4 regions of the Enterobacter cloacae complex sp. 394I7 genome follow, and region 4 is predicted to be linked to each of the others. Evidence: predicted binding sites of a transcription regulator. Region 4 holds the regulator's gene; each other region holds the start of a gene.

Region 1 (4,093 bases), on a different contig from region 4:
GGAGCTGGTATTCGGTATTCTGGCCAGCATCATCACCATGTGGTTCTCCCGTCATCGTGAGTTCCACGCGGATGCCGGCTCGGCGAAACTGGTTGGCCGTGAGAAGATGATTGCCGCGCTGCAGCGTCTGAAAACCAGCTATGAACCGCAGGAAGCGACCAGCATTATGGCATTCTGCATTAACGGTAAATCAAAATCGCTGAGCGAGCTGTTTATGAGTCACCCGCCGCTGGATAAACGTATCGAAGCGCTGCGCAGTGGTGAATACCTGAAGTAACGCTAAGAAGAGCAATGAGCCGGGCTGGAGATATCCGCCCGGCTTTTTTTATGCCTGTACTCTGGGCTGGGTAATGCGCAGCCCGCTGATGATGGCGGCCAGGGTGGCAAGGGCGCCTGCGGTGAAAAGTGCAACGTGGTTGCCATTTTGCCCGGCAAGATTAAACATCAGCGCGACCAGGGCCGCGCCGGTGCTTTGTCCCAGCAGACGTGCGGTGCCCAACATACCGCTGGCACCACCGCTGCGATGGCGCGGCGCTGAGGTGATGATGGTGTGGTTGTTAGGCGACTGGAACAGACCGAACCCTGCACCACACAGGATCATGCGCCAGATGATATCCAGATCGGTGGGTGATGAGGGGAGTAGTGCGAGTGCGAACAGCCCCGTGGCCATGACGGCGAGCCCCAGCGCGCCAAGCAATCCGGCGTGGATGCGCTCAATCAAATACCCTGCCAGCGGCGCCATTACCATTGTCGCCAGTGGCCACGGCGTTAACAGCAGCCCGGTCTCGACTTCAGTACGTCCCACCACACTTTGCAGGAAGAAGGGCAGAGAGACCAGGGCCAGCATCTGAGCGCAGAATGAGCAAACAGAAGTACAAATCGAGAGAGAAAAAAGAGGAATACGCAGCAGGTCGACAGGCAATAAAGGGACAGGGAGCGCGAGCTGGCGGCGTACAAAGAAGAAGCCAATCACCAGCAGCGCAATGAGCTCCGCGGCGGTAAGTATGAGGGACTGGCCTTGTGCAAAGCCGCTCAGGGCAGTAATCAGCAGGCCAAAGGTCAGGGCATTCATCACTGCGCTGATAAGGTCAAAGCGCGGCATCGTGCTTTTGGGACCGTTCGCAGGAAGATAGCGCAGAGCAAAGAAGAGGGCCACAATACCCAGCGGTACGTTAATGGCGAATAACCACTGCCAGGACGCGACAGAGAGTATGGCCGCCGCAAGGGTTGGCCCGGCCGCAGACGAGACGGCGACAATAAACGAGTTTATCCCCATGCCGCGTCCCAGATGACGCTGCGGATAGATTAAGCGGATCAACGCCGTGTTGACGCTCATCAGTGCCGCACCCCCAAAACCCTGCGCTATGCGCGCAAGCGTCAGAGTATGCAGCGAATCAGAAAGGGCACAGAAAAGGGAAGTAAAGGTGAACACCAGCAGGCCGCATTGATACACCCGTCGGTAACCGAACATATCGCCCAGGAAAGAGAACGAGAGCAGTGAAACCACGATCGCTATCTGGTAGGCATTGACTATCCATATAGAACTGGCAGGGGAGGCATGCAGGTTGCTGGCAATGGTTGGCAGGGCAACGTTAGCGATTGCACCGTCAAGGACGGCCATTGAAATACCGATAACAATCGTGGCGATAGCGCCATACCGCTGGGGCAAAGGCAGGCCATCGGACAGGTTTTTTTCCATTAGGGATGAAAAGCTCAGTATGAAATTATTCTCAGGGTAACTATTTTAGCATCGTTATTTCAGTTTTATGTCGCAGATTTGTAACGAAGTAAACGAGGATCGATTGCAGGTAACATGACGGGAATTTATAATAAAAACCGGTTCTGATTTTTATAAAACACTCTCTATGAGGTGGTAAATGGCAATTGCAGATTTGGATAAACAGCCAGATTCTGTTTCTTCCGTGCTGAAGGTGTTTGGCATCTTACAGGCGCTCGGAGAAGAGCGTGAAATTGGTATTACAGAGTTGTCGCAGCGTGTGATGATGTCGAAAAGCACCGTTTATCGCTTTTTGCAAACCATGAAGTCACTGGGTTACGTCGCACAGGAAGGCGAGTCTGAAAAGTATTCTCTGACGCTGAAACTGTTCGAGCTCGGGGCCCGTGCGCTGCAAAACGTGGATTTGATCCGCAGCGCAGATATCCAGATGCGTGAGATCTCTCGCCTGACCAAAGAGACTATCCACCTGGGGGCACTGGATGAAGACAGCATTGTCTACATCCATAAAATCGACTCCATGTACAACCTGCGCATGTATTCACGCATCGGTCGTCGTAATCCGCTTTACAGTACCGCGATTGGCAAAGTGTTGCTGGCGTGGCGCGATCGCGAAGAAGTGAAGCAGATCCTCGAAGGCGTGGAATATAAGCGCAGTACTGAACGCACTATTACCAGCACTGACGAATTATTGGCCGTGCTCGACAAAGTACGTGAGCAGGGGTATGGCGAAGATAACGAAGAGCAGGAAGAAGGGCTGCGCTGTATCGGTGTGCCGGTATTTGACCGCTTTGGCGTTGTCATTGCCGGGCTGAGTATCTCTTTCCCGACCCTGCGCTTTTCTGAAGAACGTCTGCATGAATATGTGGCGATTCTCCATACAGCCGCACGCAAGATTTCTGAACAAATGGGCTATAACGACTACCCGTTCTGATCCTTATGGGCACAAAAAACGCCGCACACAGTGCGGCGTTTTTTATCAGTATCAATCGGGGTGATTAGCCGTTATCAATGACGACGGATGTTTTACGCAGAACCGGGCAGTTGGTTAAACCAATGATCCCGCTGTCTGAATGAATATATTGTGCCGTGCTCATGCCCTGCGCGGTCATGTATTTGCATTGAATCCCTAATCCAGCGGCGTTTTCGGTGCTTCCCACAAGCACGCCATAGCCGGTTAACAGAAGGCCAACCCATACTACGGCCAGTGCAATAATTGTACGAATGATTAAATGCATCATTGCCTCTTTATCTTTGTTGTCATGCAGTAAGCCTAAACGGTTTACTCTATGAAACAAGTGCATGATTCTGAAAACGACCAGATGGCGGTACAGTTAGTCCTTGTTTAAGATAGCCGTGATAACCTGGTTATATCGGGCCTTTAGACGGAGTGTGGAGTGAAAAAAATACGCTGGGTGATTCTGATTATTGTGCTGGTAGCCTGTGTGGTGTTGTGGACGCAGACTATCAATGTGATGTGCGATCAGGATGTACAGTTTTTTAGCGGCGTTTGCGCAATCAATAAGTTTATTCCGTGGTAACACGCATTTTTTCTCAAGGTGATTTCCTTCCTTCGCACCAGTGGTAAGATAGACGTTTTTATTGAGGTGGTGAAATGGGTGAGTTACTGAATTCAGGGCTGCTAAATATGGCATCCCTGATGATCTCGTTGGTTGTTCTGCTGGTGGGGCTTGTCATTTGGTTTTTCGTAAACCGTGCCAGTTCCCGTACAAACGAGCAGATCGAACTGCTGGAAGCGCTGCTTGACCAACAAAAACGTCAGAACGCGCTGTTACGTCGTCTGTGTGAGGCTAACGAACCAGAAGAGAAAGCGTCGGCGAAAGACGCAGTTGCTGAAGACAACACTGACCAGGATGACTTTATCCGCCTGGTGGCTGAGCGTTAATTTGTCTTATCCGGGAGGTGGCTGTGGTCTGGAAAAATCCCTGGTATGACCCCTCCCTGAAACATCACACGCCGAACGGTTTTCGTAATACTGACCCCGTCGGGCATCAGCCCGGTGACGTTGATCGCTGGCGAAAAGCGCGCAAAGAAGCTGGCTTACCCCGCCCCCCGGCAAACGGATATGAGGACTTTATCCGCCAGTGGTGGCAGCCGGCAACGCTTAAGCAGCCGCAGGAAAATGGGGTATGGTGGCTCGGACACGCAAGCCTGTTGTTGCACATTGATGGCAACACCCTGCTGACCGACCCCGTTTTTTCTCGCCGCGCCTCTCCCTTACCTTTCCTCGGACCACAACGTAAAACGCCTCCCGCTCTGTCTGTCGAACAGCTCCAGCAACTCGATGCAGTGGTTATCTCCCATAATCATTACGATCATCTGGATGACGCGACCATT
Region 2 (4,093 bases), on a different contig from region 4:
ACCCGACGCAGGGTACGCAGGTGGATGACATTGTCGCCCTCCTGAATGCCCAGCGCGTCCGCGACGTGGCTTGAGGCCGGGCGCAGCACCGACAGCAGTTTTTCGCTGGTCGGGTGGCTGCCCTGATCCAGCAGGTTCTGGCTAAAACGCGCCTGCGCATTGAGCGGATAGTCAAACGGACGCATCAACACCAGCACGCCGACACCCTGACGGCGCTGCACCCAGCCGCGCTCGACCAGCTGATCAATGGCGCGGCGCAGCGTGTGTCGGTTCACTTCATAGCGGTCGGCAAGCTGCTGCTCGGCAGGCAGGTAGTCTCCGCAGCGGTAGTGGGTGCGAAGTTCCACCTCGAGTTTTGCCGCTATCTCTTGCCAGCGGGTGGGGTAACTGGTCGGATGTCTGGATAAGTGCATACAAATCAAAGCCTCGCTTCTCAGATGAAGTGCTTACGCAAACGTTGAGACATAAAATCCAGCAGGCTGACGGTGATGATAATGAGCACCATCAGGGCGCAGGTTTGCTGGAACTGGAACCCGCGAATCGCTTCCCACAGCGTGACGCCAATACCGCCTGCGCCCACCATGCCGACGACGGTGGCGGAACGAACGTTGGATTCGAAACGGTACAGGGAGTAGGAGATCAGCAGCGGCATCACCTGGGGCAGTACGCCGAAGAGAATTTCTTCAATTTTGTTGGCGCCCGTTGCGCGGATCCCTTCGACCGGGCCCGGCTCAATAGCTTCCACCGCCTCGGAGAGCAGCTTGGAGAGCACGCCGGTGGTATGAATAAACAGCGCCATCACCCCGGCGAACGGACCCAGGCCCACGGCCACCACGAACAGCATGGCAAAGACCATTTCGTTGATGGCGCGGCAGGCGTCCATCAGGCGACGCATCGGCTGGTAAATCCACCACGGAACGATGTTCTCGGCGCTCATCAGGCCGAACGGAACAGAAAGGATGACGGCCAGGGCGGTGCCCCAGACGGCGATTTGCAGAGTGACCGCCATTTCGCTGAGGTAATCCTGCCACTGGCTGAAATCAGGCGGGAAGAAGTCGGCGGCAAAAGTGGCCATATTGCCGGCATCTTTAAACAGCAGCAGCGGATCCATTTCCGCGCCCTGCCAGGAGATAACGAGCACCGCAAGCAAAATGGCCCAGCTAAAAAGCGAGAACCAGCTGCGTTTCGGCGGTGGGAGGGTGATGGTTTGCATGTGTGCCCCTTTGGTCTGAATGCCCTCTCCCACCGGGAGAGGGCGGTAAGCGTTATTGCACCGCTTTATTCACGCTGCTCATGGCGCCGAGCGCCGCGGTCAGGCGGTCAAGGTCTTCGAGCTGAGCCTGAATCGCAGCCACTTTGCTGCTCTTCTCCTCCTCCTTCAGACCCTTGTTGTCCTTCACGCCCTGCATCTCTTTAAACAGCGCCAGCTGGCGAATCGGGACCAGCTGCAGGTCGCTTGACGGGCGGAAAGGTGCCCAGCCCAGACGTTCCAGAACCGTTTTTTCTTCCGGCGTTTTGCCGTAATTCATAAAGAAGTCGTACACCTTGTCTTTGGTGGTCTCAGACAGGTTTTTGCGCCAGACGATGGGGTCGCCCGGGATCAGAGGGGATTTCCAGATAACCTTCAGCGCTTTCAGCTTGTCCGGTGCCGAGGTTTTCAGCTTGTCGAGGTTCTCGGTGTTATTCGTGGCGACATCCACCTGCTTATTGGCCACGGCCAGCGCGTTGGTTTCATGGCTGGCGTTCACGGTGCGCTTAAACTCGCTGGCAGAGGCGTTGTTTTTAGCAAAGACGTAATAGCCCGGCACCAGGAAACCAGAGGTGGAGTTGGGATCGCCGTTACCAAACGTCAGCTCTTTACGTTTGGCGAGCATGTCGTTCAGGTTGTTGATGGGGCTGTCTTTATTGACGATCAGTACGCTCCAGTAACCCGGAGAGCCATCCGCGGCAACGGTCTGGGCAAAGACCTGGCCGTTCGCGCGATCCACCGCTTCCATGGCGGAGAGGTTGCCGTACCAGGCGATGTCGACTTTGTTAAAGCGCATCCCCTGAATGATGCCCGCATAGTCCGGGGCGAAGAAGGCGTTCACTTTGATCCCCAGTTTGGTTTCCATATCTTTCAGGAACGGTTCCCACTGAGGTTTCAGGTTCTGCTGTGATTCCGTCGAAATAATGCCAAAGTTCAGCGCTTTTTCCTGCTCCTGGGCGTACGCAGGGCTTAACAGAGTGCTTATGCTGAACATGCTGGTAAACGCCAGCGCGGCAACGGCTTTGTAGCTCATGTACTTTCCTCGGATCGGTTTTAATTAAGCAGCCTGCGCGTTCTCTTCGACGCGGTTAATGCTGCGGTAGAGATGGTCGAAACGGTCGTTATCAAACTGATGGCTTGGGCCATCAAAGAACACATGCCCCTGACGCAACGCGACGATGCGCTCGCAATAGCGCAGGGCGTAATCCACCTGGTGCAGCGTCACCACCACGGTGATGCCGTCGTTGAGGTTGATGTCGCGCAGGGTTTCCATCACGATGCGAGCCGATTCCGGGTCCAGCGAGGCGATGGGTTCATCGGCAAGAATGATTTGCGCTTTTTGCATCAGGGCACGGGCGATAGCCACGCGCTGCTGCTGTCCACCGGAAAGTGTGGAGACGCGCTGGTGGGCGAAATGCGCCATTCCGACGCGGGTCAGCGCCTGCAACGCTTCCTGCTTTTGAGAGGGGGAGAACCAGCGCAGACAGGTACGCCAGAACGGGGTGCTGCCGAGCGCGCCAATCAGCACGTTCTCCAGTACCGTCAGGCGATTGACCAGGTTGAACTGCTGGAAGATATAGCCCGTCTGGGCGCGGCTTTTGCGGATATCCCGCGCCAGGCGTCCTGCACGCTGCACGGTGTTGCCCAGCAGCTCGACGTGGCTTTCTGAGGTCTTATCACAGGTGATAAGGCCGCTTAAATGACGCATAAGGGTGGATTTACCAGAGCCGGATGGCCCCAGGAGCGCCACCATTTCGCCCTGCAGGACGGTCAGATCAACGGCATGCAGGGCCTTGTTGTGATGAAAGGTCTTGCTCAGTTTCTCGACGCGGATAACAGTTTGCATATGCTGGGCCTCACAATAAATGTGGCCTCATGCTGGCGCATCAATATGACATTTGGGTTAAGTCTCGGTTGCGGGAGTTTGAAGAGTTGAGGGGAGTTTGATGACAGGCGGGGGCAGACTGCCCACCGCCAGAAGATCACTGCTGTTGCTTAACGACGTTAATCATCCACGGCACGCCGTATTTGTCGGTGACTTTACCGAAACCGTGCGCCCAGAAGGTCTCCTGCCAGGCCATTTCGATATGGCCTTCCGCGGCCAGATTGTCGAACCAGCGTTTGCCTTCTGCCACGTCCTGGGTGTCCAGCACCAGCGTGAACCCGGCATACTGCGCTTTGCTGCCGGGCGGCTGCCCATCACTCATCATGATATCGCTGCCCGCAATGCGAACATTCGAGTGGGCGATCGCCGAATCCGGAAACTGCATGCCAGACGGACAGCCTTCTTCGCTGCTGTCGCCTTTTGGCATTTCACCGAAGGTGATTTTATAGAGGAGCTCTGCGCCGACGGCGTGCTGATAAAAGGCGGAGGCCTCGGCACAGTTACCGGCGAAAGAGATGTAGGGACTTAACGGCATAATCTATACCTCACGTAAGAAGAGCCCGTTAAGTGTAGTTCTCGCCAGCCCGGTAAGCGAAGCGCCACCGGGCGGGTAAATCAGTTCTTTTTCACAAACTCTGATTTCAGTTTCATCGGGCCAAAGCCGTCAATTTTGCAGTCAATATTATGGTCGCCTTCTACCAGACGGATATTCTTCACTTTAGTGCCGATCTTCAGCATGGAAGAGCTGCCTTTAACCTTCAAATCTTTAATCACGGTGACGCTGTCGCCATCAGCCAGCAGATTACCGTTCGCATCTTTTACAACAAGCGTATCAGTATCGTGCGACGGCTCGGCGTCATTCCATTCGTGAGCGCATTCCGGGCAGATGAACATGCCATTATCTTCATAGGTGTATTCAGAATTGCATTTCGGGCAGTGTGGGAGTTGCATTAGGGTAT
Region 3 (4,093 bases), on a different contig from region 4:
TGTCATCAGGCCCGCCAGCAGCAGGCCCGTTGCTACGTAAGTTAATTTCATCAGCCTTCTCCTTATTGACGACGCGCCTGCATTTCGGCGTGATGACGTTTTTCACCAATCATCACCACAATCAACAGCAGCACTGCCAGCACGCTACCGCCAATCATCACCATAAAGCCGCCGTCCCAGCCGAAAAAGTCAACGGTGTAGCCCACAATGGCGCTCGCCGCGACCGAACCGCCCAGGTATCCGAACAGACCGGTAAAGCCGGCTGCCGTACCTGCGGCTTTCTTCGGCGCCAGCTCCAGGGCATGCAGACCAATCAGCATAACCGGGCCGTAAATCAGAAAGCCGATGACGATCATACAGGCCATATCGACTGATGGGTTACCCGGCGGGTTGAGCCAGTAAACCACGGTGGCAATGGTCACCAGCGTCATAAAGAAGACGCCCGTAGCACCACGGTTACCCCGGAACACTTTGTCCGACATCCAGCCGCAAATCAGCGTCCCCGGGATCCCGGCGTACTCATAGAGGAAGTAAGCCCAGGAGGATTTATCCAGCGCGAAATGCTTCACCTCTTTCAGATAGGTAGGTGACCAGTCGAGGATGCCGTAACGCAGCAGGTACACGAAGACGTTGGCCACCGCGATATACCACAGCAGTTTGTTGGGCAGGACGTACTTCATGAAGATCTGTTTGGCCGTCAGCTCTTCTTCATGCTGCTCGCTGTAATCATCCGGATAGTCGTTTTTGTACTCTTCAATCGGCGGCAGGCCACAGGACTGCGGCGTGTCACGCATCAGGGCGAAAGCGATAACCGCCACCAGAATGGCACCAAAGGCAGGCATATAAAGCGCGGCTTTCCAGTCGTTAAACCACGCCATCCCCAGCAGGAACAGCAGAGGTGGAATACCACCACCGACGTTATGCGCGCAGTTCCACACCGACACGATGCCGCCACGCTCTTTCTGCGACCACCAGTGCACCATGGTGCGCCCGCACGGCGGCCACCCCATTCCCTGGAACCAGCCACAGAGGAACAGCAGCACGAACATCACGGCGATGCTGGAGGTTGCCCATGGCACAAAGCCCATGAACAGCATCACCGCTGCCGCCAGGATCAGACCCGCAGGCAGGAACACGCGTGGATTCGAGCGATCGGACACTGAACCCATGATGAATTTGGAAAAACCGTAGGCGATAGAGATCCCCGACAGCGCGAACCCCAGATCGCCACGAGAAAAGCCCTGCTCCACCAGATACGGCATGGCGAGCGCAAAGTTTTTACGTACCAGGTAGTACGCCGCGTACCCGAAGAAGATCCCCAGGAAGATTTGCCAACGCAGACGACGGTATAGCGGATCAATTTCTGCCTCTGGCAGACGCGCCCGATGCGGCGCAGGTTTGAAGATACTGAGCATGACAGCCTCCGTGGCCAGGTATTGAATTTACAGGGGTTTAACTGCCCCACACTCCAGAGAGGCGGCGATGTTAAGAAATCACGGTGATTGTTACTGTGAATCAACGCACAAATTGTTACAGAAATATGACAATGTGCGCAGAAAAGCGCATGGAATCACGTTTCACTTTCGAATTTCGTTCGTTTATGTTCGAAATCAAACAAACCACAGTTTTGATGTGGCTAAATGGTAAAAAACGAACACAGAGGGATAACAATGACAATTCACGATCCTCGCTACAGCGATGTGATTATCATTGGCGGTGGCGCGACCGGCGCCGGCATCGCACGCGACTGCGCCCTGCGTGGGCTGAGCGTCACGCTTCTGGAGCGCCATGACATTGCGACGGGCGCAACCGGGCGCAATCATGGCCTGCTGCACAGTGGTGCCCGTTACGCGGTGACCGACCCCGAATCCGCGCGGGAATGCATTGCTGAAAACCAGATCCTCAGACGCATTGCCCGCCACTGCATTGAACCGACCAACGGTCTGTTCATTACGCTTCCCGAAGACGATCTCTCATTTCAGCCAACCTTTGTGACCGCCTGCCGCGCTGCAGGGATTGAGGCTGACGTCATCGACCCCGAACTCGCGCGTCGTCTGGAACCGTCTGTCAACCCGGCCCTTATCGGTGCGGTGAAGGTCCCGGACGGCACGGTTGACCCTTTCCGCCTGACCGCCGCGAACATGCTGGACGCCCGTGAACACGGCGCACAGGTTCTGACCGGGCAGGAAGTGACCGGGCTTATCCGTGAAGGGAACCGCGTCTGCGGCGTACGTGTTTTTGATACGCAGTATAAGGAGCATGGCGAACTGTACGCCGCCGTGGTGGTCAACGCGGCGGGGATCTGGGGGCAACGCATCGCGGAGTACGCCGAGCTGTCTGTGCGCATGTTCCCGGCAAAAGGCTCGCTGCTGATCCTCGACCACCGCATTAACAACCACGTGATCAACCGCTGCCGCAAACCTTCTGATGCCGACATCCTGGTGCCGGGCGATACCATTTCGCTTATCGGCACCACCTCAACCCACGTGGACTATAGCGAGATTGATTACAACCGCGTGACCGCCGACGAGGTGGATATCCTGCTGCGCGAAGGGGAAAAGCTGGCCCCTGTGATGGCGCAGACCCGAATTCTTCGCGCCTATGCTGGCGTGCGCCCTCTGGTGGCGAGCGATAACGACCCGAGCGGGCGCAACGTCAGCCGTGGCATCGTGCTGCTCGACCACGCCGCACGCGATGGCCTGGATGGGTTTATCACCATCACCGGCGGCAAGCTGATGACCTACCGCCTGATGGCCGAGTGGGCAACCGATGCCGTCTGCCGCAAGCTGGGTAATAGCGAACGGTGTGTGACTGCAGAGCAACCTCTGCCTGGCTCGCGTCAGTCCACCGAGAAAACGCTGCAAAAAATCATCTCCCTTTCCGCCCCCCTGCGCGGTTCCGCCATCTATCGCCACGGAGACCGCACGCCGGTCTGGCTGGGGGAAGGACGGCTGAGCCGTAGCCTGGTGTGTGAATGCGAAGCCGTCACGGCGGGTGAAGTGCAATACGCCGTGGAGAATCTGACCGTCAACAGCCTGCTTGATTTACGTCGGCGCACCCGCGTGGGCATGGGCACCTGCCAGGGTGAGCTGTGCGCCTGCCGTGCCGCCGGGTTGTTACAACGTTTTCATACCACCACTGCCACCCAGTCGCTGGCACAACTCAGTGATTTCCTGAACGAACGCTGGAAAGGCATTCAGCCTGTCGCCTGGGGTGATGCACTGCGTGAAAGCGAGTTTACCCGCTGGGTCTACCAGGGGCTGTGCGGTCTTGAGAAGGAGCAACAGGATGAAATTTGATACCGTGATTGTCGGTGGTGGGCTGGCGGGTCTGCTCTGTGGTATCAGGCTAACGAAGCAGGGGCTGCGCTGCGCCATCATCACCCGGGGCCAGAGCGCACTGCACTTCTCGTCGGGTTCGCTGGATCTGCTGGATGAGGCATATCGCGATGCCCTGCCGCCAGAGCATCCCTATAACCTGACGGGCAGAGACACCGTCGACCGCTTCGCCCATGAAGCCGAAACCCTTCTGGCCGAGTGCGGTGCACGGCTGCAGGGTAACGCCCGGAAAAATCATCATCGGGTTACCCCGCTCGGCACCCTGCGCTCTGCCTGGCTCAGCCCGGAAGAGGTGCCTGTTGCCCCCTTTAACGCAGGACGGGTCCTGGTCGTGGGTATTAGCGGTTTTCTTGATTTCCAGCCCCACCTCGCTGCGGCATCGCTCTGTCGCCAGGGCGTGAACGCACAAACGGCTGAGATAGAGCTTCCTGAGCTTGACGTCCTGCGCGACAACCCGAGCGAGTTTCGCGCGGTGAATATTGCCCGTTTTCTCGACAACGACGATAAATGGCCGCTGCTGTATGCCGCGCTCCGGCCGCTTGCCGAAGGTTGCGACACGCTGTTTATGCCCGCCTGCTTTGGCTTAAGCGACAACCGGCTCTGGCGCTGGCTCTCGGATCGCCTGCCCTGCTCGCTTGGCCTGCTGCCGACGCTTCCCCCTTCTGTCCCCGGCATTCGCCTGCATACCCAGCTTCAGCGGCGGTTTATCGCTCAGGGTGGCGTGTGGATGGCGGGTGACGAGGTGAAAAAAATCA
Region 4 (4,093 bases):
GGGCCAGCAAACGCTGGCCCGTGGAAAGGTAAACTGACACGCCTGTCGTCAGGCGATCTTTTTGGCAATTAATCGTTCCGGGATAACGAAACTGAAGCGGGTTCCCTTACCCAGCGTGCTTTGAATATCGAGACGGCTTTCATGATGATTCACCGCGTGTTTCACAATAGCCAGCCCCAGACCGCTGCCGCCGGTCTGCCGTGAGCGCGCTTTATCCACCCGGTAGAAGCGCTCGGTCAGACGCGGGATGTGTTCAGGTGCGATCCCCGGCCCGTTATCCTCTACGCTGAACTCAGCGCCCGTTGGCGTGTGCTGCCAGCGCACCACGATATCCGTCCCCGCTGGCGTATGATTCACCGCGTTATACACCAGATTGGAAATGGCGCTGCGCAGCTCATCTTCGCTGCCAAGCACCTTGAGCGTGTTGTCGACCTCGAAGGTCAGCTGATGCATTTTATGGCTTAACGTCTGCGCTTCGCGCTCCACCACCCGCAGCATCATCGGCACATCAATGGTGTCATTCAATGCCAGCGAGGGGGCGGCCTCAATTTTCGAGAGCGTCAGCAGCTGTTTCACCAGCCCTTCCATACGGTGCGTTTGTTCACGCATCGTATGCAACGCCTTCTCGCGCGGCGCGCCTTCCAGCGTTTGCTCCTGCATCATCTCCAGGTACCCCTGAAGCACCGTCAGCGGAGTGCGTAATTCGTGGCTGACGTTGGCAAAGAAGTTGCGTCGCGCCCCTTCCAGCTGGTGCATCTGGGTGACATCACGGGCAACCATCAGCCACTGCTGATCGCTGTAAGGCATCACTCGGATTTCCAGATGGCGCCCATTGTTGAGCTTCAGGTTGTGGGGGCGGGTAAAATCACGCTTTTTCAGGTACAGCGTGAACTCGGGATAACGCAGAAGATTGAGGATGTTCTGGCCATTATCGTCCGGCCAGCGCAGGCCCAGCAGCTGTTGCGCGAGGCCGTTACACCAGAAGATCGTCCCTTCTTCGGTCGTCAGTATTACAGCATCCGGCAGCGACTCAGCGCCGCTACGGAAGCGTTTGATCAGGCTTCCCAGCTCCCGGCGCCGCTTTTTGTTACGCATCTGCATCTGGTGCAGACCGTACAGCAGCGGCTCCCAGCTTCCGCTTCCCGGCGGAGGCGTCATACTTCGGTCAACCCATAGCCACCAAGAGAGGCGCAGCAGGTTCCAGAAATGCCAGATCAGAAGCCCGGTAACCGACGCCAGCAGAAACCACGGCAAATATCCAAGAAAGGCCCCCAGAATGAAGGCCGGAATACAGCATAAGATCAGTTCAAAGACGAGCCTTTTCCATGACAGACGTTCCAGCACGCGTCACACTCCTGTCATTGTTCAGAAACGGGTTGAAAAACGATAACCCGTGCCGCGGACCGTCTGCACCATGCGATCGTGGCCGCTCAGTTCCAGCGCTTTTCGCAGGCGGCGGATATGTACGTCAACCGTCCGGTCTTCGACATACACGTTAGTTCCCCAGACGTTATTCAGCAACTGTTCGCGGCTGTATACGCGCTCCGGGTGAGTCATAAAGAAATGCAGAAGTTTAAATTCGGTAGGCCCCATATCGAGGGGATTTTCACCGGTCATGACGCGGTGTGAGGTAGGGTCAAGGCTCAGTCCCTGCATCTCAATCACCTCTTCCACCGCCATCGGTGAAATGCGGCGCATCACGGCTTTAATGCGGGCAACCAGCTCTTTCGGTGAGAACGGTTTGGTAATGTAATCGTCCGCCCCCGTTTCCAGACCGCGTACGCGATCCTCTTCTTCACCGCGCGCCGTGAGCATCACAACCGGTATGTCGCGGGTTAGCGCTTCACGTTTCAGGTGTTTGATAAACTGCAGCCCGGAGCCGCCAGGCAACATCCAGTCGAGCAGAATCAGATCGGGCCAGGGTTCATTCAGCTGGTTCACCGCGCTGTCATAATCTTCCGCCTCAACCGGCTGGAAGCCATTTTGCTCGAGCACGAAGCACACCATTTCACGAATCGGAGCTTCATCTTCTACGACCAGAATACGTCTCGCCATACTTTGCCCTGTTTTATCTTATTTAAGTTACAAGTTTGTAATGCGGCGTCATTATGCGTCAGATTTATGACAGATTTATGAAAAACAGTACCACTATAAAGGGCAAACTGTTGTTTTATTACAGCGGTTATTTTCTGTTCCCTGACAGTTTATAATCCTGCTTTCTCTTTTTCGCCACGGATCAGCAATGCGCATACTACACACCTCTGACTGGCATCTGGGTCAAAATTTTTACAGCAAAAGCCGGGCGGCTGAACACGAAGCGTTCCTGAACTGGCTGCTGGATACGGCCCGCTCTCATGAGGTGGACGCCATTATTGTGGCGGGCGACATCTTCGATACCGGCTCGCCCCCCAGCTATGCGCGCGAGTTATATAACCGTTTTGTCGTCAATCTGCAGCAAACGGGCTGTCATCTGGTGATTGTTGCCGGCAACCATGATTCCGTCGCAACGTTAAATGAATCCCGCGATATTCTGGCGTTTCTCAATACTACCGTGGTGGCCAGCGCAGGACATGCGCCGCAGCTCCTGAAAAAGCGCGACGGGACGCCGGGTGCGGTACTGTGTCCGATCCCATTTTTACGCCCGCGCGATATTGTCCAAAGCCAGGCGGGGCTTTCCGGCGCTGAAAAACAGCAGCATTTGCTGCAGGCTATCACCGACTATTACCACCAGCAGCATGCCCAGGCCTGCGCCCTTCGCGGTGACCAGGCGATTCCGGTGATTGCCACCGGGCACCTCACCACCGTTGGGGCCAGCAAAAGCGACGCGGTGCGTGACATTTATATTGGCACGCTGGATGCTTTCCCGGCACAAAACTTCCCGCCCGCGGATTATATTGCCCTCGGGCATATCCACCGGGCGCAGGTTATCGGCGGCTGCGAGCACATTCGCTACTGCGGCTCGCCCATCTCGCTGAGTTTTGATGAGACCGGCAAAGCCAAAAGTGTCCATCTGGTCAGCTTTAGCGACGGCAAGCTCAGCGCCGTTGACACGCTGGAAGTGCCCGTCACCCAGCCGCTGGCGGTGCTGAAAGGCGATCTGGACGCCATCACCGCCCAGCTTGAACAGTGGCGCGGCGTGGAACAAAACCCGCCGGTCTGGCTGGATATTGAGATCGCCAGCGCCGACTACCTGCATGATGTGCAGCGTAAAATTCAGGTACTCACGGAAGACCTGCCGGTAGAGGTGCTGCTGGTGCGCCGCAGCCGCGAGCAGCGCGAGAAAATTCTGCTCGGCGCTCAGCGCGAAACGCTCAGCGAGCTCAGGGTGGAAGAGGTCTTTGAACGCCGGCTCTCCCACGAGGAGATTGACGACGCGAAACGCGCACGGCTGAACGAGCTGTTTTCGCACACCCTGCATGCCCTGAACGATGAGGAAGAAAACGCATGAAAATCCTCAGCCTGCGTCTGAAAAACCTCAACTCACTGAAGGGTGAGTGGAAAATCGATTTTACCGCGGAGCCGTTTGCCAGCAACGGACTGTTTGCGATTACCGGGGCTACCGGCGCAGGGAAAACGACCCTGCTCGACGCCATTTGTCTGGCGCTGTATCACGAAACGCCGCGCCTGCAGAAAGTCTCCCAGGCACAAAACGATTTGATGACGCGCGACACGGCCGAATGCCTTGCTGAAGTTGAGTTTGAAGTCAAAGGTATTGCCTATCGCGCTTTCTGGAGTCAGAACCGCGCGCGAAATCAGCCCGACGGTAATCTTCAGGCCCCACGCGTCGAGCTGGCACGCTGTGAGGACGGTAAAATTCTGGCCGACAAAGTGTCGGATAAACTGGAACAAACGGCCGCCCTCACCGGGCTGGATTATGGCCGTTTTACCCGCTCAATGCTGCTCTCTCAGGGGCAATTTGCCGCCTTCCTCAATGCCAGACCTTCCGACCGCGCCGAACTGCTGGAAGAACTGACCGGAACCGAGATCTACGGTCAGATTTCCGCCATGGTGTTTGAGAAACACAAAGCCGCACGTAACGCCCTTGAGGTGTATGAAGCACAGGCTGCAGGCGTCGTGTTGTTGAGTGAAGAAC

What was found. The regulator PhoB, encoded in region 4, activates phosphate uptake and scavenging genes when phosphate is short. The targets are predictions, from matches to a motif close to CTGTCATAAAACTGNCNNAT.
Region 1: a site for PhoB is predicted at 1,754-1,773, ahead of kdgR (DNA-binding transcriptional regulator KdgR). Genes of this name have one in related genera too.
Region 2: a site for PhoB is predicted at 3,183-3,202, ahead of phnC (phosphonate ABC transporter ATP-binding protein). Genes of this name have one in related genera too.
Region 3: a site for PhoB is predicted at 1,528-1,547, ahead of glpT (glycerol-3-phosphate transporter). Genes of this name have one in related genera too.

Annotation. Positions count from the first base shown of each region.
Region 1 is NZ_JBXWCR010000001.1:1,720,329-1,724,421, reverse strand. It holds gene htpX (protease HtpX) at 1-277, shown strand, start outside; gene AC2FAP_RS08405 (MFS transporter) at 326-1,699, opposite strand; gene kdgR (DNA-binding transcriptional regulator KdgR) at 1,878-2,669, shown strand; gene AC2FAP_RS08395 (YobH family protein) at 2,734-2,973, opposite strand; gene mgrB (PhoP/PhoQ regulatory lipoprotein MgrB) at 3,133-3,276, shown strand; gene AC2FAP_RS08385 (YebO family protein) at 3,351-3,641, shown strand; gene AC2FAP_RS08380 (MBL fold metallo-hydrolase) at 3,665-4,093, shown strand, end outside.
Region 2 is NZ_JBXWCR010000009.1:8,409-12,501, reverse strand. It holds gene phnF (phosphonate metabolism transcriptional regulator PhnF) at 1-413, opposite strand, end outside; gene phnE (phosphonate ABC transporter, permease protein PhnE) at 434-1,213, opposite strand; gene phnD (phosphonate ABC transporter substrate-binding protein) at 1,266-2,282, opposite strand; gene phnC (phosphonate ABC transporter ATP-binding protein) at 2,307-3,095, opposite strand; gene yjdN (VOC family metalloprotein YjdN) at 3,232-3,669, opposite strand; gene AC2FAP_RS21005 (zinc ribbon domain-containing protein YjdM) at 3,750-4,085, opposite strand.
Region 3 is NZ_JBXWCR010000001.1:2,168,763-2,172,855, forward strand. It holds gene glpQ (glycerophosphodiester phosphodiesterase) at 1-51, opposite strand, end outside; gene glpT (glycerol-3-phosphate transporter) at 63-1,415, opposite strand; gene glpA (anaerobic glycerol-3-phosphate dehydrogenase subunit A) at 1,671-3,299, shown strand; gene glpB (glycerol-3-phosphate dehydrogenase subunit GlpB) at 3,289-4,093, shown strand, end outside.
Region 4 is NZ_JBXWCR010000004.1:106,319-110,411, reverse strand. It holds gene phoR (phosphate regulon sensor histidine kinase PhoR) at 49-1,344, opposite strand; gene phoB (phosphate response regulator transcription factor PhoB) at 1,366-2,055, opposite strand; gene sbcD (exonuclease subunit SbcD) at 2,243-3,448, shown strand; gene sbcC (exonuclease subunit SbcC) at 3,445-4,093, shown strand, end outside.